2 regions of the Fusibacter sp. A1 genome follow, and region 1 is predicted to be linked to the other one. Evidence: riboswitches for the same ligand, from Rfam matches in the RefSeq annotation. Region 1 holds a riboswitch; the other holds the start of a gene.
What was found. A riboswitch is a leader RNA that binds a small molecule or an ion and turns the genes downstream of it on or off. The one in region 1 is predicted to bind cyclic di-GMP.

Region 1 (15,020 bases):
AATGAGTAAGGGCAATTTGATCAAAGGACTCATCGGCACGGCCCTTGGTTTGATGATTTCGACCATCGGTATCGATGCGCAGTCCGGTATATCGAGATTTACTTTCGGTATGTTGGAACTTCAGTCCGGAGTCGACTTTTTAGTAATCATCATCGCCCTATATGCGCTTGGTGAAGTCTTTAAGGCTTATAAGGACATCAATGCAGGCCATATCAAACCACAGACGAAGTTCGGCAAGATATGGATCACTAAAGACGATTGGAAGCAGTCGTGGAAAGCGATACTCAGGTCGACTCCTCTAGGGTTCTTTGTAGGTGCTCTACCCGGTGCGGGCGGCACGATGGCATCACTCATGGCTTATAACAACGAAAAACAGATGTCAAAAGATCCGGATTCATTCGGTAAAGGGAACATCACAGGGCTTGCCGCACCAGAAGCTGCCAATAACGCCGCATCTGTCGGTGCCTTCATTCCAATGCTCACACTAGGTATTCCCGGTTCGGGAACTACGGCTATCATGATGGGTGCGCTATTGATGCTTGGTATTCAGCCTGGTCCCTTATTCTTCACCCAGTACCCTCAAATGGCTTGGGGTCTTATCGCAAGTATGATCGTGGGTAACTTCATACTCGCAGTCATCAACATCCCTATGGCCGGTCTACTTGTCAGAGTCCTAGCAGTACCTGCAAAAGTGCTTTATCCGATCATACTTGGTCTGGCTTTTGTCGGCACGTATGCCATCTCAAACTCGGTAGTCGACTTCTATATTTTACTGCTTGTCGGTGTCGTAGGATTCTTCATGGCGAAAGTCAAGTTTCCTACATCGTCACTCATCTTGGCGGTTATCGTCGGCAACACGATGGAGCAGTCGTTCAGACAGGCGATCAATATTTCGGATGGCGATTTTGAAATATTCTATCATTCACCGCTTGCAAAGGCGCTGATCCTTGTCACACTGGTTTCGCTTTTCATGCCTACGCTTAAAGTAGTGGCAGATAAGCTCAAGTCAAGCGTTTTCAAGAAGCCTTGTCCACAAGAATAAGCTACTTAAGTCACTGTTTTTCAGTGGCTTTTTTGGCGTAACCGGCATCATCTATGGTAAACTGATAGTAACTATCAGGAGGTAATTATGCGTAATGTCTGGCAAGTCAGTTTAATCGTAGTCGTGTCTTTATTTATGATATTTTTAATCGTATTCAGTTCGTATTCAAATTATATTTCTGTCAGAGAACACGTGATCAACACCGAACAGATGCAGCTCTTGTCTCAGGTAAAGACCGTGTCCAACACACTCGAAAGGTTCTTCACCGCTCAAAAGCATGACCTTGAGATACTTGCGTCCAACAGGATGTTCAGCTTGGACCACATGGCTTACAAGGAGAACAGGGAAAACGACGCGACTTGGCAGCAGTTAGAGGATTACTATGCGATCAACAGCCAGATGCTTCATAGTGTGGGTCTGATCGATCGAAACGGAAGCAACATTTTTTCGGTGCCGACCAGTACGGATTTTCAACTGTTCAAAATGGATCTCGAATCGTTTGGAGAGAAGACCCGAGTAAGCGTAGGGGAGATATACACAGAAGATAACAAGCTCTACATCAATATTTACAGGATCATCGAGAGGAATACCGATCAGGAACTTATCCTCTATAGCAGGGTGATGCTTGAAACGCTTTACAGCAGCATGATCCAACCCATCAAGGCGGGCGATAAAGGGTACGCGTCCATTAAGGATGCTACTGGAATGATCATCATGCACCCCAATCAGGATGACATTGGTAAAAACGTACTTGAGGCAAGGGCGAACCTCTATCCAGATTTTGATTGGACCGAACTTGAGGAAATCGTGCACAAGCAGCTCAAAGGTGAAGAGGGAGTTGGGATCTACCATTCGGTCTGGTTTAGCAACAACAATCAGGAACGCGTGAAAAAGTTCAACGCGTATGGACCGGCAAGAATCGGCGATGATTTTTGGATTGTCAACCTATCCAAGGATTATGAAGAAGTGGTCTCCTTTTTAAAGGTACGAACCTACACCATCGTGGTCATAAATTTCGCCATCATCATTTTAGTGATCATGTTCTTATTCGCTTACTACCGTATGAGCAAAGACAGGCAGACACTTGCCATTCAGCGCAAGCTATCCGAAGAGGTGCAGCAGCTCAACGATGTGCTGAAGCGCGACCTTGAGAAAAGAAAAAAGCTTGCGGAGGAGCTCAAAAAGAGCAAAGACTGGTACGAGATGATCTTTAACAGCAGCACCGACTATATGTTCATCACGACCGTATCGGATGACGGAAGACCTGGCTATATTCTGGATGTCAATCAAATGGTGATCGATAGGCTGGGTTTTGACAAGCAGACGCTGCTTGCCATGAAATACTCCGAACTGATTAAAGAGGATTTAAAAGTAGAGGGTGGAAGTGTTGACGGGTCGATGATTATTGAGAATGAACTGATCACGAGTAAAGGTCATATCGTCCCTGTTGAAAACCACTATAAACTTATCGAAGAAAAAGGAATGGCGCGGCTGATCATGGTATCTAGGGATATCACTCAAAAAAGAGTGAATGAGGCCGCACTTAGAAGAAGTGAAACACGATTCAGGAAAATCGTCCAGCAAGTGACCGATAGAATGGTCGATAACGAGCTCATCGATAGGAAGGTAAGCCATTTAGCGATAGAGAAGGAACAGTTCGCTCTAGATCTTGAATCGATAAACATTCAACTTGAAAACCTGTATAAGTATGAGATGCAAGAAAATCAAAAAAAAGAGGCGCTAATGATCTACCAGTCGCGCCTTGCTGCGATGGGGGAGATGATCGGCAGTATCGCCCACCAGTGGAGGCAACCGCTGAGCGTGATGCAAATGGTCTTCAACAATGTGCTTGATGCATTCAAGCATGGCGAGCTGGATGAGGAGCTTATCATCAGGCAACACGATAGAATGACAAGTCTCACAAGGCATATGTCACAGACCATCGATGATTTTAGGTATTTTTTCGATCCAAATGCCAAAGTCAACCGATTTTTCGTATCAGCCACCGTGGACAAGACTTTATCCCTGCTGGATGATACGCTTAAGCAAAAGATGATTGAAGTGTCCTATAAAAAGAGGGAAGACGCTTTGATCTACAATTTTGAAAACCAGCTGTCTCAGGTGCTGCTGTCAATTTTACAAAATTCAATTCATGCGCTCGAACAGATCCATGAGGGACAGCGACAGATCGGGATCATTCAAAGTTTTGATGGAGGATTCGTCACGATCGAAATCACAGATAATGCCGGTGGGGTCACAGAAGAGGTAAGGAACCATCTGTTTGAACCCTATTTCACTACAAAATCATCAATCCACGGTACAGGACTTGGTCTTTATATAGCAAAAGAAATTATCGAAAAAAACTTTGACGGCATGATTGAGGCTGACAACCACAATAAAGGTTTGCAAGTGCTGATTACGCTTCCATATAAGGAGGAGGTTGAATGAATCATCCTGAAGAAAACAAGATCAAGGGACTGACTGTCCTTTATGTAGAAGACGAGGTCATGTTAAGCGAAGAGGTTTCGGCGTATTTGAAAAGGCGCGTCGGAAAATTGTTTAGCGTCCACGACGGGGTCGAGGCGCTTGAGATTTTAGAACATTACCCTGTCGATGTCGTGATCACGGACCTTCTGATGCCCAAAATGGATGGAATGAAACTAACCCAGATGATTAGGGAAAAACATCAGTCCTTACCGGTCATCATCACAACCGCCATCAACGACGTTTCTGTGATGCAGCACTCCATCGAGCATGGAATCAATCGGTATATCATCAAACCCTTCGATCCGAGTGAATTGATTGAAGCGCTGGTTGCTGTCAGCGCCAAGATCGAACGACGGGTAGATGGCAGCGCTGTTTCAATAGGGGATTATGCCAAGGTGACCAGTAAGATTGAAAGTGAAGTCGCCAAACTGATAAAAAACACTTCGGGCAAGGGACCGGATAAGGTCAGCGCCTTTCTACAGGCCAATTTGATGGAGCTTGTAATAAAAGGGAGCCGCACAAAACTTGAACAGACCATTTTTTCAAATAGTGAAAACATAAGAGTGGTCGATTTTTTAAGGGAGACCTATTACAAAATGCTCACAAAGGAATTATGCGAGATCATAAAGGAGCACAGCGCCAGACACGCCCATCTGCTTCAAGTTGTTTCTCGCAGCGGTGAGGATATCGATATCATTAAATTTGCGCTGGATTAGCGTAAAATAAAAAAACCAGCCGGCGGCTGGTTTTATTTTGCTTATTTACGATACCAAGTACAGTGGAACGCCAACATATCAAGCGGGTGGTCTTTTATTTCTCTACACTTAAAGCCTAAAGACTTGAAAAGCTCCACATTGTTTGGATATGCTTCAACTTCAAGCGTCTTAAAGGTCCTTTCAGAAGTGAGATGCTCGATTAGCTTTCGGGCGTATCCCTTGTTGCGCTGGTCTTCCTTGACGGCAAGGTGCTTTAGAATGAATTTGACACCGTCGATCTCCGTACCACCGATGATGCCGATTACCTGTGAACTATCTTCTAGCACATAGAAGAACCCTTGATTCTTAGAATAAGTCGTCTGTGCTGCCTTACGGATCTTTCCCTCAGTGGGAGAAACGATACACATCGACAGCAGGGCTGCAATCTGTGGATTTGAATGGATTTCATCATGTGATTCTATTCTTGTAATTGTCATTATTAGTCCTCATAGGTTCGTCTGATAGTTTTTCAATACACATTGTATCACATGTTACTCTAAAACAGGCTATTTTAACGTCATCGCGCTAAATTTTTTTGATTTGAGCGCATGAACTATCAAGTCTTCTGTGGTACAGGAGTCGTCGAACGTATTGTAATAGCAACCTGTCTTACGATCATAGTGGCTGTCTGAGTTCGTAACCACAGGGATTTTCAGCTCTTTTGCGAGTGATAAACGCCTATCATAGTTTTCCTCGTTTAAATTGGAGGATAAAAGCTCGACAGCGTGGGGAGGATGTAGGTATACATCGGGATGTACAACATCAGAAAACCTGAATGGATGTGCAAGAATGATGGCACCACCAAGTTCCTCAACAAGCTTATACAGGTCCTTATAGGTGAAATGCCTATTTTCGATTGCGGTGTCATGGACTCCGATGACCAAGAAATCCTCATAACCGATATCGAGTACCGTAACCTCTATCGCTTGATAGACCTTAAATGGAGCGTGAACCTTATTGAGCCCATCCAATTGCTCCTGAGGAAACAGTTTCATGTGTTCGGTGATGAAGATCGCGTCAAGACCCTCGTTGATTGCCGCCTGAATCTGATCCTCGATGGATGATACGGCGCAATCGGAATAATTGCTGGAATGTACGTGAAAATCTATTTTCATAAGTTGCCTCTCTTTTTTGTTGACCCATTCCATTTTAACACATCTCAATCGCTTAGAGGAGTCTGGTGATAGGCGGTTTCTTAAATTTAGGAAATCATAAGGATAAAACTGGATTATTCAAGCTTGCATGGGTATGATTATAGATAGGGAAATCACTTTTGAAAGAGAGGGCATTATGATTAGATATCAATCAAAGGCAACTGATTTTGTAGAGAATTACAGCCTGCTCAAAGCGGCGTTCAAATGGGACCATAACCTGATCAACTATTTTGGAGCCTTGATGGCTGTTGGAGAAAAGAAACAGGTCGATACGGAGGAAATCAAGGAAATCAGGAAGTATATCAAGAGCAACACCACTGTCTTCTCGCAATTTAGGGGAATGAACGAGCTGCTTGTCGCACTGATGATTTGGTTGGAGCCAGGAGCAGAACGCGTATTTGACAGAACCATAGAGATATACGATAGTTTAAAGGATAGCGGCTTTAAAGGCGGCACCTACCTGCCTATGGCAGCCATCATACTTGCAAAGAACGAAACAAAGAAATCGGTGGAATCCATGATCTTTAGAATGCATGAGTTTTATGACGGAATGAAAGAACAGCACTTTTTCTTAACAGGGCAGGACGACTATGTGTTTGCAGCGTTACTTGCGGCAACTGAGCTTGTTCCATCAACCACCCTAAAGCTGATCGAGGACTTTTATCGTGATCTGCACAGTAATGGGTTTTCAAAAGGAAACGCGCTACAAAGCCTATCACATGTGCTTGCAATAGGTGATGAGCCTTATGATAAGAAGCTCGAAAAAACAATCAGAGTCAACAAGGCATTTACGTCAAAGGGATACAAGTTTAGAGACTACACGATGAGCAACCTAGGTGTGCTGGCACTACTGACAAATGATCCAGAATCCCTTGTGGACGAAGTACTCGAGGTCTCCGACTGGCTAAAGACGCAAAAGGGTTTTGGAGGCTTTAGCCTTGACAAGAAGACCAGAACGATTCTTGCGAGCAGCCTTATCGCGTATCAGTACATGGACGATAGTGAAGTGACCTTTGAAAAGGCAGTGCTTGCAAACAGCATTCAGACCCTCATCATCGCCCAGCAGGTAGCCATGAGCGCGGCTGTGATCGCAGCATCGGCAGCGGCGACCAGCGCAAGTACGTGATGACACCTTCAAAACATACTAAAAAAGGACCGAATATATTTCGGTCCTTAATTTTATGCCAACTTATCGGATGCTACATGATATCGTGGATCTTCGAGGATGTTCACTTCAACAAAATCCTTCGCGTTTTCAAGCAGTTCCTTGCACTCCGAGCTTAGATGTCTTAGGTGGATGGTTTTGCCGCTAGCCAGGTATTTTGCAGTGATCGCATCGATTGCTGCGATCGCCGAGTGGTCATGGACATGTGAGTTCATAAAGTCGATGATCACATCGTCAGGATCTTCGTTGATGGTGAATATATCCTGAAAGTTTTTAATCGATGCGAAGAAAAGTGGACCGTCAAGCAAGTAGACTTTAGAACCGCAGTCTTCCATGCGAGTACGCGCTGTGACGTTTTTGCCTTTGTTCCATGCGAACACCAATGCGGATAGGATGATACCAAGTGCCACAGAGACAGCAAGGTTTGTGAATACAGTTACGATAGTCACAACGATGATGACAAGCGCGTCTGATTTTGGAATCTTATTGATAATACTAAGTGTGGTCCATTCAAACGTAGCGATGACTACCACAAACATGATGCCCACGAGTGCGGCAATCGGAATGATTGAAATCAGACTTGAACCGAACAGGATGAACGCCAAAAGTGAAAGCGCGGCAGTGATGCCTGAGATGCGTCTTGTTCCGCCAGACTGAATGTTTAGCATACTTTGACCGATCATCGCGCAACCGCCCATACCGCCAAACACGCCACAGACGATGTTGGCAACACCTTGACCGATGCATTCTCTGTTACCATGACCACGGGTATCGGTTGTTTCATCGATAAGGCTCATGGTCATCAGTGACTCGATAAGTCCGATTGTCGCCATAATCACCGAATAAGGGATGATGGTAATCAGCATATCGATAGATGCAGGGACATTGGGGATGTGGAACTTAGGCAAACCACCTGAGATGGTCGCAAGATCGCCGACTGTGCGTGTATCGATGTTGAAGATGTTTACAAGCAGTGTCACAAAAGCAATCGATGCGAGTGTTGCAGGTACTGCCTTAGTCAGTTTAGGGAAGAATTTGATGATTCCCATCGTTAAGAGTGTTAGTCCAGCCATGATCAGTAGCGGCATACCTGTCAACCAGTGGTGGTCGACTTTGAAATGCTCGAACTGAGAGATAAAGATCACAAGTGCCAGACCGTTGACAAAGCCGATCATGACTGTATGAGGAACCAGCCTGATAAACTTACCAAGCTTGAACAGGCCGGCAAGAATCTGCAGCAGGCCCATCAGAATAACGGCTGCAAACAGATATTCGAGCCCGTGGCTGAGCACAAGCTCTGTAATGACGACTGCAATTGCGCCTGTGGCACCAGAAATCATTCCAGGACGTCCGCCAAAAGCCGACGTGATCAGACCAATAATAAAGGCAGTGTATAGACCGACAAGCGGATCGACACCTGCTACAAAAGAAAAGGCGATGGCTTCTGGCACTAGCGCGAGCGCGACAGTGATGCCGGATAAGACATTGTCTTTCATTGTGGATGGCAATTTGTTGGTTAATGAGTACATATAAACTCCTTCTGTTGTCCTTAAGTTTTCAAGTGTCAACTATAACACAAGCAGTGTGTTGAGGCAATGTTTGAGTAAATAGTGCAAATATTTAGACTGCGTGGATATGGATACCCAGAATTTTGGGGATTAAGAAAAGAAATGAGGGATGATTATTGATTGGTGATTGGGGATTGGTGATTGGGGGTTGGTGATTGGGGGTTGGTGATTGGGGATTGGTGATTGGGGATTAGATGATGGGTGATGGGTGGGGGATATAGTGGTATAATGGAGGGGAAGAGTGAGGTTTAGGAGGGAGTTTATATGAATGAGGTATTGAGAGGGCTTGCGGCGCGTAAGTCGGTTAGGGTGTTTGAGGATAGAGCGATTGGTGAGAGGGAGAAGAAGGCGATTTTGAACGCTGCATTTCAGGCGCCAACTGCCGGTAACCAGATGTTATACACGATACTTGACATCACGGACCAAGAACTTAAGGATAGGCTGGCTGTGACTTGCGATGATCAGCCTTTTATCGCAAAAGCACCTTTAGTGCTGATTTTTTTAGCCGATTGCAGAAGATGGCTTGACGCTTACAGACACGCAGGACTTGAAGCTAGAGACCCAGGTGCGGGTGATTTGCTCCTTGCCTGCCAGGATGCTGTGATCGCGGCGCAAAATGCGGTAGTAGCCGCCGAATCCTTGGGGATAGGGTCGTGTTATATCGGCGATATCCTTGAAAATGCGGAAGAACACATGGCAATGCTTCACCTGGATGAGTTCGTGCTTCCTATTACAATGCTTGTATTCGGTTATCCGACCGAGCAGCAAAAGGAACGTGAGAAACCACCACGATTTGAAGAACGGTTTATCGTGCAAGAGAACACCTATAAGCGCTTGAGTGAAGAAGACCACCGTACGATGATGACAAACAGGGCCAATAAGGCGTCATTCGACTATGATGAGTTCATCACCCGTTTTTGCACACGTAAGTATATGTCCGATTTTTCGAAAGAAATGTCTAGATCTGCAGCGATCTATCTAAATAAGTTTAAAGGCGAGTAAAAAATATGACTGAAAACACAAATCAAAATGCCCGTACCATATGGATCGATGCCGATGGGTGCCCCGTGGTGAAAGAAAGCGTAAGAATTGCAAAAAAACATCACTGGAACGCGGTTGTCGTTAAAAACCATGCGGTACAGATAACAAGCGATTATGCGGCGGTTATAACAGTGGATACCACAAGGGACGCGGCTGACTTTTATATCGCCAACCATATGAAGCAAGGCGATGTCGTGGTCACAGGGGATTACGGCCTTGCTGCAATGGCGCTTGCAAAATCAGGTAAGGTCATTACCAATAACGGCAGGTACATCACAAATGAAACAATCGATTTTGTCTTGGAGACAAGGCACGAAAACAAGATGAACAGAATGCAGGGCAAACGGGGAACTAAGATAAAGAAAAGAACAGCGGGTGACAATGAACGCTTTACTGAAGCGCTCATCGAGCTTGTGAGCAAGATGGTCTAAAGCTCAAATAGGTCGTGATCTAAGATGGTGATTGATTTGTTGTCAAAATCGATGATGCCATCTTTTTTCATTTTTTGGAGTTCTCTTGAAAGCGAGGTGCGTTCCACGCCAAGTTTTTGTGCAAGTTCGGTTTTGGTCAGCCTCAATTCGATGGTGGGTGATTTTGATCTTCTGTATCTTGATTGTAGATAGGTGATGATGTTTTCGCGAATCGTCTTTTTAGAGTAGCGTTTGATGGTGTCTCCAAGATACAGCGACCGATCGGCGATCGTCCTTAGGAGTTCGGTTAAAAACACCTGATTCTCTGTACAGAGTCTTAGGATCGCTTCTTTAGTAATCACTAAAAGACGCGTCTTTGTCTGAGCGGTCACCGTCATCGGGAAAAACGGTTCTGATGAAAACAAGAGGTTTCCACCAAGAATCTCATAGTTTTCAAAGGTTCCGATTTGCAACTGATTTCCGTTTTCGTTGATGCGGTCGACAGATACGGTACCGTCTATGATGATTTCAAAGTGCGTGCACCGTTCACCTTCAAAATGGATGACTTCATTTTTAAAATAAACTTTGTATAAGTAGTCGGTGGTATCCAACTGTTTTTGAGTGATGAGTTCTTCAACGGTTTCTAATAAGATCATGTTTTTCATGAAAACCTCCTAATGTGTTACCATGGTAACAGATTGATTGTCTTCATTGTACTATCATTGGTATTAACATACAAGAAAGAGTACATTAACATTTATAGGAGGAAACAATGGATATCTTAACAATACTGTTTTGGGTGATCACTGGTAGTTGGATGATTTGGTCGCTCTTCAAGGACAAGAAAAAAACACTTGGCACCATGAAAAAAACAAAAGCCAAAATGGGAAGCATGATGGGCGAAATCGTAGCGATTATTTTTCTTATCGGTCTGGTGCTGGCGTGGATACCGCCGGAGCAAATAGAAAAAGTGCTAGGGGCTTCAACCGGATACCTATCGACAGTCCTTGCGGCGTTAATCGGAAGCATCACGCTCATTCCAGCTTTTGTGGCTTTTCCACTGGTGGGATCTCTTGTCGATTCGGGTGCAAGCATCGTACCTGCTGTGGCATTTTTAACCACACTTACGATGGTTGGCGTCATGACCTTTCCTATCGAAAAAAAGGCGTTCGGACTTAAGTTCACCCTGATCAGAAACGGTTTCAGCTTTGTCGCAGCGCTTGTTATCGCATTTGCAATGGGGGTTATCTTATGATGAAACTTAAAAAACTACTTAATAACAAGGCGTTCTTACTTGTCCTTTTAGGTTATGGACTCACCATGTTCATTGATCCGTCAAGGCTACTACTCGCCCTAAAGGGTAGTTCATATTACTTGATAGAAATGGTTCAAATCATGCCGGTCGTATTCATGCTGACCGTATTGATTGAAGCTTGGGTACCCAAGCATGTGATATCCAAGAGCTTAGGACAAGATGCCGGATTCAAGGGAAACCTAATGGCTCTTCTTTTAGGCAGCATCTCGGCAGGACCAATCTACGCGGCGTTTCCGATCTGCAAGGCCCTTTATAAAAAAGGTGCGACCATCGTGAACATCGTAATCATCTTGAGCGTATGGGCGGTCATCAAAGTACCTATGCTTGCCAATGAAGCCAAGTTCTTGGGCGGAGAGTTCATGACGGTAAGATGGATCTTAACGGTAGTTTGCATACTGATCATGTCATACGGCGTCGGATATTTTGTCAAGGCGAAGGACTTTGCAGTCAAGTTAACCGTGCAAGAAGAGGAGATTCAGGTGAATTGATCCTTTGATTAAGATTCCCTTAGAGAACAATTAAGAAAGAGTGTAGCTACTTGAATTCGATTTATTCTTGTAGGATACTAGACTTAACAACATGTTTATGAAGGGGGTTTACTTATGAAAGGCAATTTATTAGGAGTTATTCTGGTCGGAATCGGCCTCGTGTCGTTACTTGGAAACATCGGATTTTTAGGTGATGAGCTATTTCTGCTGTTTGTATCGGCAGCGTTCTTCCTTGCTTACTTCGGTGGTAAAGGTAAACGTTCATTAGGTTTTTTAATACCGGCAATGCTGATCGCTGGGGTCGGAGTATTTGCGAATATCGAACCTATTTTAGGTGTGATGGAGGGTCCTGTATTCTTCTGGATGATAGGAGCGAGTTTTGCAGGCATCCACGTCATTCATAAAGCGAATGGGGGCACGTTCAAATCGACAGCTTGGGCCATGTATCTAGGACTAGGACTTGCGGCATTCGGCGTATTCGTATTGACAATTGAAGTCATGTCCTTTGAACCCTTGGCAAGACTCATCAAGTTCATCTGGCCACTCGCCCTGATCGCAGGCGGTCTGTTACTCATAAAACGACATAAGACGATTGAGAAAGAACCCTTTTAAGGTGAATTGAAGATCAAAACAGAGATTACAAAAAGTGATCTCTGTTTTTTTATTTGAAAAAACATTGGAACCCCACGCATATTAGTGTTTTTTTGCTGAAAATATGTGTTACAGTATGAACTGTACTTAAATGAATATTGGCAAATCAACTGAAAGGTTGAGACGCAAAGCCGTGGGTCTAAGGTGTAAAAGCTATGATTGCCAGGTTGCCGTTATAAAGATAATAATGATGAGCAGCCGTATGGGCTGCTTTTTTTGTGGGCAAGAATGTTAAAAACAAGGAAAACTACTAAGAGGAGAAGAAAATGAAAAAATCAATGGTTATTGTGGTACTGGTAATTGGCATCGCTCTAGGCGGTGATCTGTTGCAAATCCTGTTCGGAAGCGCTCTACTATCAAATTGGGGTAGCGTGATCCTGACTGGTCTGCTTCTTGGAATGCACATGGGGAAAAAATACGCAGGCAGGTTGGATACAAAACAGTTCATCGATACCTTATCGCTGATCGGTGCGATTACAAAAGTTGTGATCACTGCGATAATGACAAGTCAAACGACGCTTCTCGCACTAGTGCTGATCGCCTTTTTGAATGTGGTGGTCATCAATATTGCGCTTAATGTTGGATTTAAGTTAACAAAGAAAAAAGAACTGTCTTAAAGGTGGGGCAGTTGATGAGTAGACAAGTAGTGAGAGGTCAGTGAATGTGTTAGTTGTCAGGAGGATGTATGTTTTTGTGAACTCATAAACCCTCATACAATAAAATAAGGTATATGAGTTACAAGCACTTAAACGTATTTTAAACTACAAAAATACAGGCAGTGGGCGTTTCAGAACACAAAACGTTCTGAAGTGGTGAAATACTTCGTACATTTTTATAATCGTTTATTCCAATTTTGATAACTTAATCTGTGCTAAACTAAGTTATCTAGTATTTAAAGGAGGTCGATGACAATGATAAAAAACAATAGAACATTCAAACTACCATCGACAAATGGTGTCGGTGGCTTTTAATTATTTTGGAGGCTTATTTGACAGATTATCAGAATGAATGGAAAGGCCGTGTGATTGCATCGCATGGCAAATTGGTTACGTGCTTAATTAATGACGTTGAAGTGAACTGTGAGGTTGCGGGGTCGTTTTTCAATCAAGAGGTAATTGATCTACCGACGGTTGGCGATTGGGTGTTTTGTGATCGTGATTCGGATAAGAACGGACGTGCGATTGTACACCGTATTGAAGAGCGAACTAGTGAGTTTAGCAGAAAAGTTGCTGGTGGTAGGCTTGATAAACAGGTGATTGCTGCTAATATCGATACGATCTTCATTTTGATGTCACTGAATCACGATTTGAATTTTTCAAGACTTTTACGTTATGTGACCATTTCAAAGAGTAGTGGGGCAAATGTTGAGGTCGTGCTTACAAAGTCCGATCTGATGCCCGAAGCGATTTGGGTGGTTGAAGATATCAAGAGTCAGTCGGGTATTGAACATGTACATGTCATCAGTGTACTGACAAATGACGGCATGGAAGAGCTGAAATCAAGAATTAAACCTGAGCAGACCATAGTTTTTGTCGGTAGCTCGGGGGTTGGAAAGTCGACGCTTACCAATACGCTTCTTGGCGAAGAGGTCATGAGCATTGGCGGGCTTAGAAACGACGACAGGGGTAGACATACCACCACGCACAGGCAGATGCTCAAAACAGAAAGTGGAGCTTGGCTGATTGATACTCCAGGTATGCGTGAGATTTCGTTTATCGACCAAACGGATGGTCTGAGCGAAGCATTTAGCGATATCACAGAACTGATCGACAAATGCAGGTTTAATGACTGCTCTCATAAGAACGAACCCGGTTGTGCGATAAACCATGCACTTGATAGTGGCGAGCTGTCGGAGTGGAGGTTTGCTGAATATTCCAAGTACCTGAAAGAAATGGCTTTTTTTGAAAGTAAAATGAGAAGGAAGCTGAATAAAGATAAAAAGAATAAAAAGTGAGTTGGAAGCCTAAGGATTCAATTTCTTGGGCTTTTCTTTGTTTTAAGTACACTACCTATTAGAAGTAACTTTCTATTTTATCTGAACAATGATACAATCAAATAATGAGACTTTATAGATGAAAGAGAAGGAAATATGGAACAAACATTTAAGGAATTAGGCGTATCAGAAGAAATTTTAAAGGCACTGAAGGAAATGGGATTTGAACAACCGACAGAAGTTCAAACGAGAACCATTGGACCTATAATGAATAAAGAGGATTTGATCGTTAGGGCGAAAACAGGTAGTGGTAAGACCGCTGCGTTCGGTATTCCTATGCTTCAGTTGATCGACGGAAAGTCAAAATTGCCTCAAGGGCTTATCCTGACTCCTACTAGAGAACTGGCTGTACAGGTTAACGATGAGGTTAAAAGAATCGCAAAGCATCTTCCTCTTCGTGCCACGGCTGTTTATGGGCAACATAACATGAATACCGAAATGGATGAACTTGAAAAGGGTATTTCACTGCTTACAGGTACTCCAGGTAGGGTTTATGACCATATCAACCAAGGGAACTTTAGAACCAATGAAGTTAAGTTCTTAGTGCTTGATGAAGCGGACAAGATGCTGGATATGGGCTTTATCGACCAGGTGGTTAAGATTATCAAGGCGCTGCCTAAGGACAGGATTACTTTATTGTTCTCAGCGACAATGCCATTTGAGATTCAGAATATCTCTTGGGAATATATGAAAAACCCTGAGACGATTGAAATTGAGTCGGATACAAAGACGGTGGATTCGATCCATCAAACCTATTACCGCGTGGAGCATCATGAGAAGCGCACCCAGATGCACAGGCTCTTGATGGTCGAACAACCGGATTCGTGCATGATTTTTTGTAACACGAGAGCCATGGTTGACCGCGTCAATGAGTACTTAGAAAGAAAAGGCTATGCTACAGAAGCCTTACACGGCGCTATTTCGCAGGCTAAAAGACTTAAGACGATCAAC
Region 2 (15,020 bases), on a different contig from region 1:
CCCAAATTATTTGATGATCCAGTGTATCTTTATGATAAAGATAATGATATCAAATTCACTGCTGAATTTGAGACTATGGATTTTCCATTAACCAGTGGTACAGTAACTAATCCTAAAATACCTTTTGTAGGAGATGATAATGTAAATAGACCTGCTATATCTCACATTACATTCTACACAAAGATAATTGAAACAACAGTCACAGAAACAACAATCACAGAAACAACAGTTACAGAAACAACAGCCACAGAAACAACAGCCACAGAAACAACAGTCACAGAAACAACAGTTCCAGAAACAACAGTTCCAGAGACGACAGTTCCAGAGACAACAGTTCCAGAGACAACAGTTCCAGAGACAACGGTACCAGAGACAACAGTTCCAGAAACAACAGTTCCAGAGACGACAGTTCCAGAGACGACAGTTCCAGAGACGACAGTTCCAGAGACGACAGTTCCAGAGACGACAGTTCCAGAGACAACAGTTCCAGAGACGACAGTTCCAGAGACAACAGTTCCAGAGACAACGGTACCTGAGACAACAGTCACAGAGATATCATCAACCATTGAAAGAACCACTAAGCGGGTTCAAGAGACTACAACTACTACGCAAGCACAAACAACAACTACTACAGAGGAAGAAACTATAACTATTACAGAAACAACACCACCATTAGGTTCAGTTACTACTACTGTTCCTGAAACTACTACAACTACTACAACAGAAGAAGATCTTATTGAACTTGATATTGAGATTCCACTTGGTGCTCTACCAAAAACTAGCGAAGCTGCTCCAATTTTAGATATTGGATTAGGTACTGGTTTGATGGCTCTAGGTTGGGTATTTAGAAAATGGAATAAGCGTTAATAACAAATAGAAGAGTATCAATCAGAAATGATAGTTTAAGAAGTAAAATATAATAAAGCCACTCAAATTTATACAATTTGAGTGGCTTTATTAATAATCCCGCGTTGTAAAATGAAATTGAACCAATAAAAAATCCATAGCTGGAGCAACCTGTAATATAATGGTTTCACCACAAAACTTTATATAACAGGATAGGTGCACAACTATGGATTACCAACATCATACACTAGAATCAAAGTAGAATAAATATCTTAATGATTTTGAACGCGGTCAAGTTAAGCTTCTCATAGACGATAACCGTTATCCTTACTACATTACAAAGAAACTCAAGCGATCATCAAACACTATCCGCAATGAATTTAAGCGTGGTACAATCCTCAGAAGAAAGCTGGTAAAACTATCATGATTTACCTGCCAGATGCGGGGAAAACTATCTATGAAAAGAACCGTTTAAACTCACGAAACCGTATAAATACTTAGAATGTATTGATTTCATCCAACACGTTGAAGAGAAGCTGAAGACCGCTAAGCATTCAGTGGATGCCATATTTGGTCGCGTGATGCTTGAGGGAACCTATGAAACAAGCAAACGCGTTTGTACGAAGAAAGTCTATAAATTATATCAACTTGGGCTTAATGCAGTGCAAGAACATTGACTTACCACAGAAAACGAAACGTTCTACCAAGCCTAGACGCGTACGAAAAAACAAAATGGTCTTAGGGAAAAGCATAGCTGAGCGTCCTGAGTATATCAACGATAGGAGTGATTTTGGCCATTGGGAGATTGATTGTGTCATCGGCAAGAAGACTCAAGGGGAGAGCGTTCTATTGACTTTGACAGAAAGAAAAACGCGTATGGAGATAATTCGTAAGCTGCCTGCAAAAAGTTCTTGGGCTGTCCAGCGTGCCTTGCAAAAGCTCAAAGAAGATGCCGGTGAACTTTTTTGTCTAACCTTCAAGAGCATAACAGCAGATAACGGATCTGAGTTCTCAGAATTATCCTCGTTCGATGAAAGTGAGATCTATTTTGCACACCCCTATTCCTCGTGTGAACGTGGCACAAATGAGCACCATAACGGCTTAATTAGACGTTTTATCCCTAAGGGGAGGAGCATCAATCCTTATCCCTTGAAAACTATTGAAGCTATTCAAAGCTGGTGCAACACCTTGCCCAGAAGGATTCTAGGCTATATGAAACCACAAGAAGCTTTTGAAAGAGAAGTATTCTTACTTACTGCACAATGCTTCCATTATATTACATTAGGTATTAGTTCAATTTGATATTGAAATTTGGACTTTATTAATAATGATAAATTTGATTATATTATTCAAAGATTAACTGCTACTTGATGGAAGCATTATTATTTTGTTTATTGGTATGGGTTGTAGCCATTACTATTTCAGGGTGGAGTGAGTGAAACTATTGTTAAAAACAGTAAATAAGGATATGATGGAAAGAGCATCTAGCGGCTTACTTTGCTGTTTTGATTAAATTGATTAAATGTGAGTATATTCAATAATAAGGAAGGTTGAAAATTTATTAAAAAGCAACGAGGAAGTAATAGTTCTTAAGCGTTAATACAACAATTTGGGGAATGTTAAGTGAGGTAAACTATGGAGAATATAGTAGTTGCAAAAGAAGCTGAAGCACATCAAAATAGTGTTCATTCTGAAAGAAAATTTGATGCATTTAGAAGATATAATTATAAAGAATTACTCTTGATGCTGTTTTCTTCTTATATTTTTGCTTCTATAGTTAGTATGATAAATGTAGTCGAGAAAAACTCAAATTTATCATTTGTTACTAATCTAAACGGTTTTAGTATTATAATCTCTATGATGCTTTATTTAGCAGTTGTTATTTATATGAAATTGAAATTAAAAATTAGTGAGTCTGTGTATTTAGGATTAGTAGTTGTTTCTGGATGTTTTGGCGTGTTAACTGTAGTAGACAGTGAGAAGAATATTTTTCTAACACTTGGTGTGATCGGGATTATGTCGGTCATCATCATTTCTTATTACCAAAATGTAGATATCAATAAATTTGAAAGAGTAAACAATAAAGTCACAAGTGCGATTATTGGATTGCTGTTTATGGTGATGTTCTACATGATTTCTACTGCAACGATTTTTAGATACAAAACGTACAATGCTTCAACATATGATTTTGGGATTTTCACTCAAATGTTTCACTATATGAAGCAAACGGGGTTACCTTATACTACATTAGAGAGAAATGTATTTTTATCGCATTTTGCGATACATTTTTCTCCGATTTATTATTTAATTCTACCTGGATATTTACTATTCAGTTCTCCAGAGTATTTACTGATTGTTCAAGCATTTTTTGTGACATCAGGAGTTATTCCACTATACTTATTGTGTAGACATCAGAACTTGAATACCTTTATTACAATGCTGATTTCAGGTTGTTATCTTTTCTATCCAGGAATAGTAAGTCCAACTTTTTATGATTTTCATGAAAATAAATTTCTTACAGCTTTAATGCTTTGGATGCTCTACTTTTACGAGAAGAATAAAAAAAAGTCTATGATTTTGCTGGTTTTTTTGGTTTTATTTGTTAAGGAAGATGCTGCGTTATATATCATTTTTTTTGGTTTTTATGATCTATTTGCTAATAAGAACATTAGGCAAGGTTTAATAATAACGTGTATTGGGTTTATATATTTTTATTTAGTTACAACTGGAATGAGTCTTTATGGTTATGGAATAATGGATGATAGATTTAGTGTCTATCAGTTACCAAATGAAACGGGATTAGCTGTAGTAATGAAAAATATTTTAATGAATCCTGGTTTTTTCATTACTCAAGTGTTTATGTTGGAAAAACTAAAATTTGCATTATATATGTTGACTCCACTAGTATTTATCCCAATCATTAGCTCTAAATGGAGCAACTTAATATTTTTGATACCGATGCTAGTAATCAACTTAATGCCTAAATATGTTTATCAATATGACATAGGTTTTCAATATACATATGGTGTATCAGCTATCATGTTCTTTCTATTTATAAAAAACATTAGTAAGTTTGAGTATAGAAAGCAATTGACTATTTGCTCAATTGGAATTTTTGCATCTCTAGTATTACTAATGACAGCTACTAATGACAAATTTTCTTACTATCAAAATATTTATAATACATTCAGTCAGGAAATAGTAAGAACTGATGAGGCTTTATCATTAATACCAAGAAATGCTTCAATTACAAGTGAGACGTTTTTCACACCTCACCTATATTATGTACAAGAACTCTATGAATACCCAAATGACTTTGAAACTGATTATCTTGTTTTAGATGTTAGATGTCCGGTTGAAAAATTTGATGAAAAATCAAATTCCGCATTAAACGCTGGGTATGTTGAAGTATTTTCTGGTGGAATGGCAGTGGTATATAAGAAAATCGATAATCCTCTTGAGTAATGTTATGATTTCTGATAATTAATTTCAGATAAAGAGAACCAGCAAGTACAATGGCAATACTATTGGTGTTTCGATCTATAGTAAACTTACAGTGAGATGTATCATAATCGAGTGTTTTATATGGATTAGAGTAAAGGATACCATTCAAGACGTGAATAGGAAAGGTGTTGGATGGGTATCATGAAAGCAGTTCCTCTGTTACATAATTAGAGTATTATAAAAAGAGAGGATGCCCACATGAAAATAGCGATTAGAGTTATACTGATAATTACTGTTGTTTTGCTTTCAATTGTTTTATTACTTAAAAAAGACGATTTTCTTAGCAAAGCAACTCTTTCAATGTCAGTTGATAGACAGAACCATGAACCACTTTTAGACGAGTACAACTCTTTAAATGAAGTTTTTTCAAAACGGGATGCTGTGGATGTAGATTATATCATCCTGTTGGAGAAAGAGAATAAATCTTATAAAGAGGAAGTTGATTTTATAAAGTTACAAAAATTGGAGAGACTAAAGGAGCGTCAAGCACTTGCTGATAGGAAGAGTGTAGAGTTAGCTCTCGAAAGAGATAAATACGAATCGGAAATGCCATTGATCACCAAAGAAGGACATTTAAGTTTGTTGGGAAGGATAGCTATAGCTAGCATTAATGTCAATATGCCACTTGTTGAAGGTACAAGCGCTAGTGATATTGCAATTTCAGCTGGACATTTAGAAAATACAGCATATCCAGGGCATATTGGTAATTCGGTTATTGCAGGTCATAGGGGCTATAATTATGGATTACTATTCAATCGATTAGATGAGTTGGAAAAAGGTGATAGAATTGTGTTGACCACTTCGCAAGGAACATTTACTTATGAAGTATATCAGAAAAAAATTGTTGTTCCAGAAGACACATCGGTTATCAATCAAACAGACACTCATAGGGTTTTAACTTTGATTACTTGTGAACCACTTTATAAATCAACATATCGATTGGTTATTCATGCGGTATTGGTAGAATAGCATTTTGAAAGAGATTAGTGGTATAATTTATATATGAACTAATAGAACTTACAAAGGATGGTATGTATGAGTTTAATAAGGCGTTATGGATACAGTTTACTAACTTTTTCAGTTGCATTTCTAATAATGATGTTCGCATTTGTGAATGAAGGATTATTCCCTTTCGGGGAAAATCAGATCATGATCATCGATAGTTGGCACCAGTACTATCCAATATTGCAGGAACTTCAGTTTAAACTGCAACATGGCGAATCGTTGTTCTATTCCTGGAATACAGGGACTGGAACTAATTTTTTTGTAATGATGGCCTATTATGCGATGAGTCCACTCAACTTCTTATCCTTTTTTGTACCTGCTGAGTTTTTAAGGGAATTCATGCTGTTTGCTACGATTGGCAAAATCGCTTTTGCGGGTGCCTTCTTTACGGAGTATTTACGAGGGGTATTTAAATCAAAGAATCTGTCAATAGTCCTATTCGGTCTAATGTATGCCTTTAGTGGATTTTTAATGGGGTATTACTGGGATATCATGTGGCTGGACTGCGTTGCTTTGCTGCCTCTTGTTATACTCGGATTACATAGATTGATGGATGAAGGCAAGTTCGGACTATTTGTTTTTACGCTTGCTCTGAGCCTGATCAGCAACTTTTATATTGCGTATTTTGTATGTGAGTTCATTGCCCTTTATACCTTTGTGGTCTACTTCACTAAATATAGGTCTAAGGGAATCACACATTTCTTCAATAAGATTTCAAAGGTAGTCATGTACTCGGTGTTGGCAATTGGTTCTGCGATGTTGACTTTACTTCCGATTTTCATAGGTATGCAGCGTGCATATGGCCTATCATCAGGTAATCCAACTAGCTTTAAATTGTATCATTCCATACTTGATATTCTAAACAATTTGCTTGCCTATGTAGAGCCGACAGTCGTAGATGGTTTGCCGAACATTTCCATAACGATGATCGGGTTACTATTTATGATCTTCTATTTTCTTGTTCCAGGAATTCCTACAAAAAACAAAGTGATCAATGGATCATTTGCTGCATTTTTGATTTTGAGTATGAACATCAATTATTTGAATTTTGTTTGGCATGGATTTCACTTTCCAAATCAGGTGCCTTTTAGATTTTCCTTCCTACTGTCATTTGTACTGTTGACAATCGCATATGAAGCGATGACTAAGTTAAATGAACTACCTGTAAAAGCGGTTTTAAAAGTAACTGGTGTCATGATGGTTTATCTGATTGTTAATGAAAAACTTTACACAACATTATTCGATGCACAGGTTTTTTACATCAGTGCGGCATTTCTGCTTGCTTATGCCTCTATTGTTCTCCTTTATAAGCATGACAAGGTTTCTATCAAGTTTATGGCAAAGATGATTTTGATCGTCTTGTTAGTCGAAATCACAGTGTCTGCATTTCATGCGACAGAGGTTGCTGGAAATTCAGGGCGAACTGACTATCCTGTTCAAAATAGCGAAGTACAGGCTGCTCTAGATGATTTATATGCTAAAGATACTGGGTTTTACCGTCTGGAGATGTATCAGCAATATAGCGCTAACGATCCCTTATTATATGGATATCGGGGTATTACACAATTCTCATCTACTGCAAATTCAAAATTGAACACCTTTGCAAAGAAAATGGGAATGTCTGCCGATCCAGGTGGAAACTCAAATAGGTATTTGCCAGGCACACCAGTGATCAACGCGATGTTCAATATAAAGTATCTTCTGTCAAAGCATGCTGCTTTGCCTATTCCAAACGCTGCCTATACGAAGTTTAACGAGTTTACTGACCTTGAGGTATACGAGAACAGGTATGCTTTCCCACTTGGATTTAAGGTCAATCCTGACATCCTCAACTTGACGACAACCGACATCAGCCCATTTAGAAGACAAGAGCAGTTCATGAGTCTTGCGACTGGGAATGAGGTGACATTCTTCAAAGGGGTAGAAGCGGTGAATGAGACCTATGAAAATATGGATAGGCATCTGCTTGAGGATATAAGATACCACTATAAAAATATCGATGCTTCCAAAATAGGAAAAGCGAAAATAGAGTTTGTTGCGCAGCAAACAAAACAGATGTATATCTACATGCTTAACCAAACGAAAACGGTTACGCTTAAAATGAATGGAGTTTCCACCACCCACCAAACCCCACGAGGTGTGATCATCGACTTAGGGATCGTGGAAGAGGGAACAAGCTTTGAGTTATCTTTTGAGGTAATGGCTTCTGCATCTGGATATTTTGACATTCATGTTGTCACATTCGATGATGAGGTGTTTACCGTCACCCGAAACGATTTGATTGACGAAGCATTCGAAGTGGATGAGTTTACCCAGACAAAGCTTACTGGAGTTGCGACACTCAACAGTGATGGACTGCTTTATACTTCGATTCCTTATGAAAAAGGCTGGAAAGTAAAAGTAGATGGTGACCGAATAGAACCTATGGCTTATCAAGATGCGATGATTGCGATACCACTGCGTGAAGGAACACATCAGATTGAATTCTCATATGTTTCAGCAGGCTTTGTCTCTGGACTGATGATCAGTGTTTTATCACTGCTTATCTTGGCTTCAATTTATGTTTTAGGAAGGAAAACGGATTTTCAAAAGGAACAGAAGGAACTGAAATCTAAAAGGGGACAGCATGAAATTGCTGGTTAATGTGATGGAGAAGATAGAAATTTTAAAGGATAAACTGTTCACACGTCAATTTGTAAGATATCTCATTACTGGATTTTCTGCATTTTTCATCGAGTACGGTTTGTATGTGCTGCTGATTAAGGTGTTGAACGCACAATATATCATCGCTAGTGTGCTGGTTTATTGTGTGATTTTCTGGTTTGTATTTTTAATGAATAGAAAGTGGTCGTTTGAGTCGACAAAGGATATTAGGAAGCAATTGGTGCAATATGGACTGCTGTTCATTTTCAATCTGGTTGTCGCCAATATCGTACTGATGACATTCTTTACAGAGATACTAGGAATCAGTGAATTGATATCTCCACTCTTAAAGATGGCATGTATCGTGATGTGGAATTTTTGGATCTACAAAAATGTAATCTACAAATAGGAGTCAACTATGGATATGGTTAATAGGCATAAGGAACTAGCGATTATTATTCCTGTTTACAATGAAGGAAAAGCGCTGCAAACCAATTTTAAGGAGATTGTGCGCGTACTTGAACAAGATCGAGTGGATTGTCGATTCATGTTTGTCGATGACGGTTCTACTGATAATACCTGGCAGGTGCTGGAGTCCATCGTAAAGGAGTATCCTCAGGCAGAAGCGATAAGGTTTGCAAGGAATTTTGGCAAGGAAATCGCTCTTGCTGCAGGTCTTGACAGCATCGATGCCCAGCTTTATCTGCTTATGGATTCTGATTTGCAGCATCCGCCCGATCAAATAAGACCTATGCTCGAGCTGCTGATTAAGGAAGATGCGAATATCGTGGAAGGCATAAAAATCACTAGAGGAAAAGAGTCCCTATTTTATAGGTCCGTTGCAAAACTATTTTATTGGGTCTTAAACGTAGTCACTCATCTAGATATGAGAAACTCATCAGATTTCAAGCTACTGGACAAACAGGTGGTTGAATCAATAAGACGATTTGATGAAAGAAACCTGTTTATCAGAGGTATCGTAAAATGGGTTGGGTTCAAAACCGTTCAACATCCTTTTCATGTAGAGGAGAGAGTAAATGGAGTCAGTCATTTTTCTACTGCGAAGCTGGCCATGTTGGCACTGAATGCCACTCTCTCTTATACAAGTAAACCACTCTATATCACCATGATCAGCGGGCTTATCTTCTTGTTCTTTGCAATCATCTTAGGAATTCAGACACTGGCTAATTACTTGGTCGGGAACGCATTGGATGGATTCTCAACAGTGATTCTGGTCCTTCTGATCACTGGTTCTATGATTATGATTTCGCTTGGTATTATTGGGACGTATATTTCGAGAATCTATGACGAGATTAAAGCTAGACCGAGGTATATTGTTAAAGACAAAATCCAATGACGCTTGTTGTTTACATAATCCTAAAAGATTTTAAGAGCATATGACTTGTAAACGTAGCTGCCCTGTAATCAAGATGTAATCAAAATTACGACTGTATTGTTGTAAATGGTGGTATAATGTAGTTGAGAGGGTAGTCAAAAGTCGATTCGATTGACCAAAATTATTCTGTAAATCGCAAAGCTGATGAAAATCAGTGTCGCAAAGCTATAGGGTCTAAGGTTCATATGAACTATGACAGCCAGTTTCCAGAGAAAGACTTTGATTGCCAAATAGGTTGTGTAGACCATGTTTGCACACCAGGTATCAGATCTTTTCTCGACAAGGCAAACCAGTTGAAAGATTGGGGCGCAAAACTAGAGGGCCTAAGTCACTTGTGTGATATGGCAGCCAGTCGCCGAAAGAAAAGTTTTTTACTTTTCTTTCCCAAATGTAACAAGGCAAACCCATCGTGAGGTGGGGACGCAAAACTACAGGGTCTTCATAATGAAGATAGCCAGGTGCCGAAGGGAGAGAATTAGATGAAAAGAGTGATTTCTTTATTAACTCTTACACTCATTATCATGACATTGTCCGCCGTTGCTTTTGCAGATGGTGGCATTATCAAGGTCAACGAAGAAATCGGCACAGTAAGCATCAATTATACTGCAACTGATTATTCCGATTTTAAAGTTCTAGTGAAAAAGGGAACTGAACAATATGTTTATAACCTTTATGATTCACAAGAGGAGTTTCCACTTCAAATGGGAAGCGGAGATTACTCAATAGGACTCTATCAACGTGTGGATGGCAACAAATATCGAAAAGTGACTTCTGCTACTGCAGTTGTTACGGTGGATATGATGAAAGTCTACACAGCAAGTATTCAAACCATTAATTGGAAAGAGAATACTAGCGCAGCTGTATTAGCTGATTCATTGACTACGGAAACGATGACAGATCAAGAAAAATTCAATGCAATTTACAAGTACGTCATCAATAATGTAGTTTATGATTATCAAAAGGCAGCTACTGTTGATAGTCGATTTATTCCAAACAACACATTGACGATTGAGAACAACAATGGTATTTGTTACGACTATTCATCACTGATGGCATCGATGTTAAGAAGCGTTGGTGTTCCAACTAAAATGATCCATGGTCAAAGTACCTATACATCCGTGTATCATGCATGGAATGAAGTATATCTCAATGGAAAATGGGTGATCATCGATACTACCGTTGATGCACAGTTGTCAAAAGGTAGTGCGAGATACTCGATTGAAAAATCAATCAACGATTATGTTGGAGTAAAATCATTTTAAAAGGATAAGTTACCCTCTCAGCTATTTTATCTGACAAAGCCGATAAGGCTTTTTTTTTGCCTATCACAAAGATAGCTCATTCGATGAATTAGTGTTATAATGTGACTGCAAGCATAGAGTGATTCAATGGACTTTGGTGAGTCCAAAGACCTATTTAGCGGTTAAGCATGATTATGTTTTATCAAATGTGGTATATATATAATAATTGAAGTCATGAAAGGGGCGAGAAAGATGAAGCGAAAGTTAGTAGTTCTGTTTGTAGTAATGATTGCCGTGTTATCAAGTTTCGCATTTGCAGATGGCATTATTAATTACAAGCCCGATGAAGGAATTGTTAAGATAAATTATACAACAACCGATTATACTAAGTTTAAAATAATCATAAAGAGAGATACGCAGCAGTACATCTACAATATCAACGATAACGATGAATCATTTCCACTTCAGATGGGCAGTGGTTTGTACACAGTAGCAATTTACCAAAATGTTTCCAGTAATAAATATAAGAAAATCACATCAGCCTCTAAGACGGTTACTGTCAATGAAGATGCTGTAAATCTTGCAAGTGTGCAGAATATGAGCTGGGCTGAAGAAATGAAGGCAATCGTTCTTGCAAAAGAACTGATGGCTGATCTTGAAACGGATGAGGAGAAGTTTGATGCCGTTTACGACTATATCATCCGGTCGATCGTCTATGACTATTATAAAGCCTCGACTATCTATAGCAGGTATTTACCTGTGATCGATGTCACTCTTGAAGAAAAGAAAGGTATCTGTTATGATTATTCATCACTGATGGCTTCAATGCTTCGAAGCCAGGGCATAAAGTCAAAATTGATTGAAGGTGAAAGTACTTATACCTCCACCTATCATGCTTGGAATGAAGTGTATTTGAACGGCGAGTGGAAAATCATTGATTCCACAGTCGATGCGCAGCTTTCGAAGATGATGGCCAAATATGACAAATACAAGACTACCACCAGCCACGTTAAAATGAAAAGTTTCTAGTGTATGGTGATAAATTTAGTTAGCCCTTAGAGATAAGGGCTATTTTTTTAGTATAATAAGTCTATGATTATTAACTTATTTAATAGGTATATATGAAATAGTCAGCGGTTGGAGCAACTGTTCTATCAAGTGTTAAAAGGCTAGGATGCTCAAACGAACAAGGAGGATTAGCATGGAAGGAAAATATAGACTAATTACACGAAGTGATTTTGACGGTCTGGTTTGCGCAGTCTTGCTTAAGGATATGGGATTAATTGATGATATCAAATTTGTTCATCCAAAGGATATGCAGGATGGAATCATTCAGGTGACAGAATTTGATATTACGACGAACTTGCCCTATGTTTCAGGTGCTTACCTTGCATTTGACCATCATTTAAGCGAAACAATCAGAAATCAGGAAGTCGCTGAAAATCATATCATTGATCCCAATGCGCCCTCTGCCGCAAGAGTGGTTTATGATTACTATAAAGATAAACATCAGTTCAGGGAGGATTGGCAGGAAATGCTTCTTGCAGTAGATAAGGCCGATTCAGCTCAGTTTACCAAAGAGGATATTCTTGAACCTAAAGGGTGGGAACTTCTGAGCTTTCTGATGGATGCAAGGACAGGTCTTGGACGATTTAGAGCCTTTAGGATATCGAATTATACACTGATGATGGAACTGATAGACTACTGCAGAGACCATACGATCGATGAGATTCTTGAGCTTCCTGATGTGAAGGAACGTGTGGAACTGTATTTCAGATATGAGGACGACTTTAAGAAGATGATTCAGAATCATGCGAAGGTCTACGATGAAATACTTGTAGTAGACTTAAGGGATGTCGATCCCATACTTCCAGGAAATAGATTCATCAAATATGCCTTATATCCTGAGACACAAATTTCAATTCAAGTCATGTGGGGCCTTAAAAAACAAAATACCGTATTCACGGTTGGGAAATCCATCATCAACCGTTCTTCAGATGTGAATATCGGTGAGGTCATGCTTCAATATGGCGGTGGTGGTCACAAGAATGCAGGAACGTGTCAGATTCCGAACGATAAGACAGAAGAACTGCTTGTGGAAGTCATTGGTAAATTAAAAGCATAATATTTGAGGCTGATCAAGACATCAGCCTCTTATTTTGTGTATAATGAAAACGTGAGAAAATTGCGTGATGGATAAGTAAGGTGTTTCACTGTATAGGAGCTGTTGGAGTTCTTATGAATGAAATTATGCGGTTTACTCAAGTGAGTGATTATTGAGGAGGATTATTATGGAGAATAGGTTAATTGAAAGATTTTTAAGCTATGTAAAGATTGACACGCAGTCTAACGAGGATTCTACAACTCAGCCTTCAAGTGTAAAGCAGTTTGACCTGGCGAAGGTTGTAAAATCAGAACTCGAAGCGTTGAAACTAAAAGATGTTTTACTGGATGACAACGGATATTTGACAGCGACTTTGCCTGCCAATATCGAAGGCAAGCACGATGTGGTCGGTTTTTGTGCCCACTTTGACACCAGCCCTGATTTTTCAGGTGAAAATGTTAAGCCGATTATACACAAAAATTATCAAGGTGGCGACATTTACCTCAACGAGCAAACCATCCTTAAACCAAGTGAGTTTCCTTTTCTTAAAAACCATATCGGCGATGATATTATCACAACCGATGGAACAACCCTCTTAGGTGCTGACAATAAGGCAGGGATAGCTGAAATCATTGAGCTTTTACATGTCCTGATCGACCATCCTGCGATTCCACACGGCGAAATAAAGATCATGTTTACTCCTGATGAGGAAATCGGTCGCGGTACGGATGCGGTGAATCTTGACAACTTTAAAGTAGACTACGCTTATACTGTCGATGGTGGTGAGCTTGGAGAGTTGGAATATGAGAACTTCAACGCAGCTACGATGATCGTCAACGTCAAAGGAAGAAATATCCATCCTGGCTCTGCGAAGAATAAGATGAAAAACGCGCTTGCCATTGGAATGGATTTTCACAGGCTCTTGCCACTGACTCAGGCACCTCAATATACGGAAGGGTATGAAGGCTTTTATCATTTGAATGATATGACAGGAAATGTAGAGCATGCCCAGATGCACTACATCATCAGGGACCACGACAAGGAGGCTTTCGAGTATAAGAAGGACTTTGCCTTAAAGGTCGCCGAACTACTCAATAATCAGTATGATGAAGATACGATAAGCCTTGAGATCACAGATTCCTATTTCAATATGAAAGAAAAAATCGAACCTGTGATGCATATTATCGATTATGCTAAGCGTGCGATGGAAGCTGCAGGTGTGAGACCTCTGATCAAGCCGATCCGTGGTGGAACAGATGGGGCAAGGTTGTCGTTTATGGGGATTCCTACACCAAACATCTTCACAGGTGGCTACAACTATCACGGGCGCTACGAAATGATTCCTATCCAGTCCATGGAGAGGGCGGTTGCCGTACTAGTGGAGCTGGTTCAGATTATCGCTGAATAAAGCAAATTGTAGAAATTGTACTACCAAAGATCAGTTCATTGCGAACTGATCTTTTTATTTTTTTTGTCCTTTTGTGATAGCGGTCTCTAGGCTTATGAACGTAAGGAGCTCGTCATCATCTAGTAGTGAAAGGCAAAGCGCTCGATTGCTTGCGGCAAGTTCTTGTTTAGTCTGGTTTTTTGTAGTTCTCAGGGAATGCCATGCTATCTTCTTTTTCCCCAGATAACAGTCGATATCTGCGATACGCTCATTCTGTGCATTGAACTCCAGTACTTGCAGGAGTCTTTTTATCTCTGTTGGATCCTGAAAAGTAATAAATGTCAGAGTATACACTCCGACCGACATCATAGGTCTGACCGTGTCTCTTCCCCAGCCCTCATGAATGACAAACCCAAGGTCTGAATGATCCAGTATAAGGCGGACTCTCCTGTAATGTAAATCATACTGCTCATAAATATCGTAAATCTTTATGGTGCACTCATGCCACTTGTGATGGCCGATTGATGCATTGATGTACTTGAGACGGTTAAGGCTTAGTTTGGACATCACCTCATAGACAGGCAAGGGACAAAAGAGAGCCTTATCATGCAAGCGGTTGAAAGGGACTGAACGCTTAAGGATGTCCTGTGTAAACATGAGGATGGTACCGCTCGCATAGCGCTCATAGAGATCTTGGGGCAATCCGATTTCACCTTCCAGATCATCGATTACCCGCTGGATATACTTGTCTGGTTCACCTACAGTTTTTGCCATGATTAGTTGTGGGGAGACCCTGACGCTAGTGATTTGAGCGGATTCCTTTATGTTCAGTAAGTCGATCAGTAGAGTGGAGAGTTCAACATCTACGAGCATGAGATGCTTAAAATCGAGGTT

Region 2: another riboswitch for cyclic di-GMP. It lies ahead of DWB64_RS17665 (transglutaminase-like domain-containing protein); the one in region 1 lies ahead of DWB64_RS12185 (hypothetical protein).

What each region holds. Positions count from the first base shown of each region.
Region 1 is NZ_QQWI01000008.1:5,401-20,420, reverse strand. It holds gene DWB64_RS12250 (tripartite tricarboxylate transporter permease) at 1-1,042, shown strand, start outside; gene DWB64_RS12245 (ATP-binding protein) at 1,130-3,490, shown strand; gene DWB64_RS12240 (Na-translocating system protein MpsC family protein) at 3,487-4,245, shown strand; gene DWB64_RS12235 (GNAT family N-acetyltransferase) at 4,287-4,721, opposite strand; gene DWB64_RS12230 (PHP domain-containing protein) at 4,791-5,399, opposite strand; gene DWB64_RS12225 (DUF4003 family protein) at 5,575-6,564, shown strand; gene DWB64_RS12220 (SulP family inorganic anion transporter) at 6,618-8,132, opposite strand; gene DWB64_RS12215 (nitroreductase family protein) at 8,436-9,173, shown strand; gene DWB64_RS12210 (DUF188 domain-containing protein) at 9,179-9,643, shown strand; gene DWB64_RS12205 (Crp/Fnr family transcriptional regulator) at 9,640-10,287, opposite strand; gene DWB64_RS12200 (permease) at 10,395-10,877, shown strand; gene DWB64_RS12195 (permease) at 10,874-11,425, shown strand; gene DWB64_RS12190 (hypothetical protein) at 11,540-12,037, shown strand; cyclic di-GMP riboswitch class I at 12,167-12,251, shown strand; gene DWB64_RS12185 (hypothetical protein) at 12,343-12,693, shown strand; gene rsgA (ribosome small subunit-dependent GTPase A) at 13,065-14,030, shown strand; gene DWB64_RS12175 (DEAD/DEAH box helicase) at 14,166-15,020, shown strand, end outside.
Region 2 is NZ_QQWI01000016.1:33,571-48,590, reverse strand. It holds partial or broken gene DWB64_RS19690 (hypothetical protein) at 88-456, opposite strand; partial or broken gene DWB64_RS17695 (IS30 family transposase) at 1,112-2,148, shown strand; gene DWB64_RS17690 (DUF2079 domain-containing protein) at 2,482-4,311, shown strand; gene DWB64_RS17685 (sortase) at 4,549-5,319, shown strand; gene DWB64_RS17680 (YfhO family protein) at 5,386-7,998, shown strand; gene DWB64_RS17675 (GtrA family protein) at 7,982-8,407, shown strand; gene DWB64_RS17670 (glycosyltransferase family 2 protein) at 8,417-9,355, shown strand; cyclic di-GMP riboswitch class I at 9,519-9,605, shown strand; cyclic di-GMP riboswitch class I at 9,668-9,754, shown strand; cyclic di-GMP riboswitch class I at 9,782-9,860, shown strand; gene DWB64_RS17665 (transglutaminase-like domain-containing protein) at 9,874-10,656, shown strand; gene DWB64_RS17660 (transglutaminase family protein) at 10,888-11,664, shown strand; gene DWB64_RS17655 (exopolyphosphatase) at 11,837-12,760, shown strand; gene pepT (peptidase T) at 12,927-14,147, shown strand; gene DWB64_RS17645 (hypothetical protein) at 14,202-15,020, opposite strand, start outside.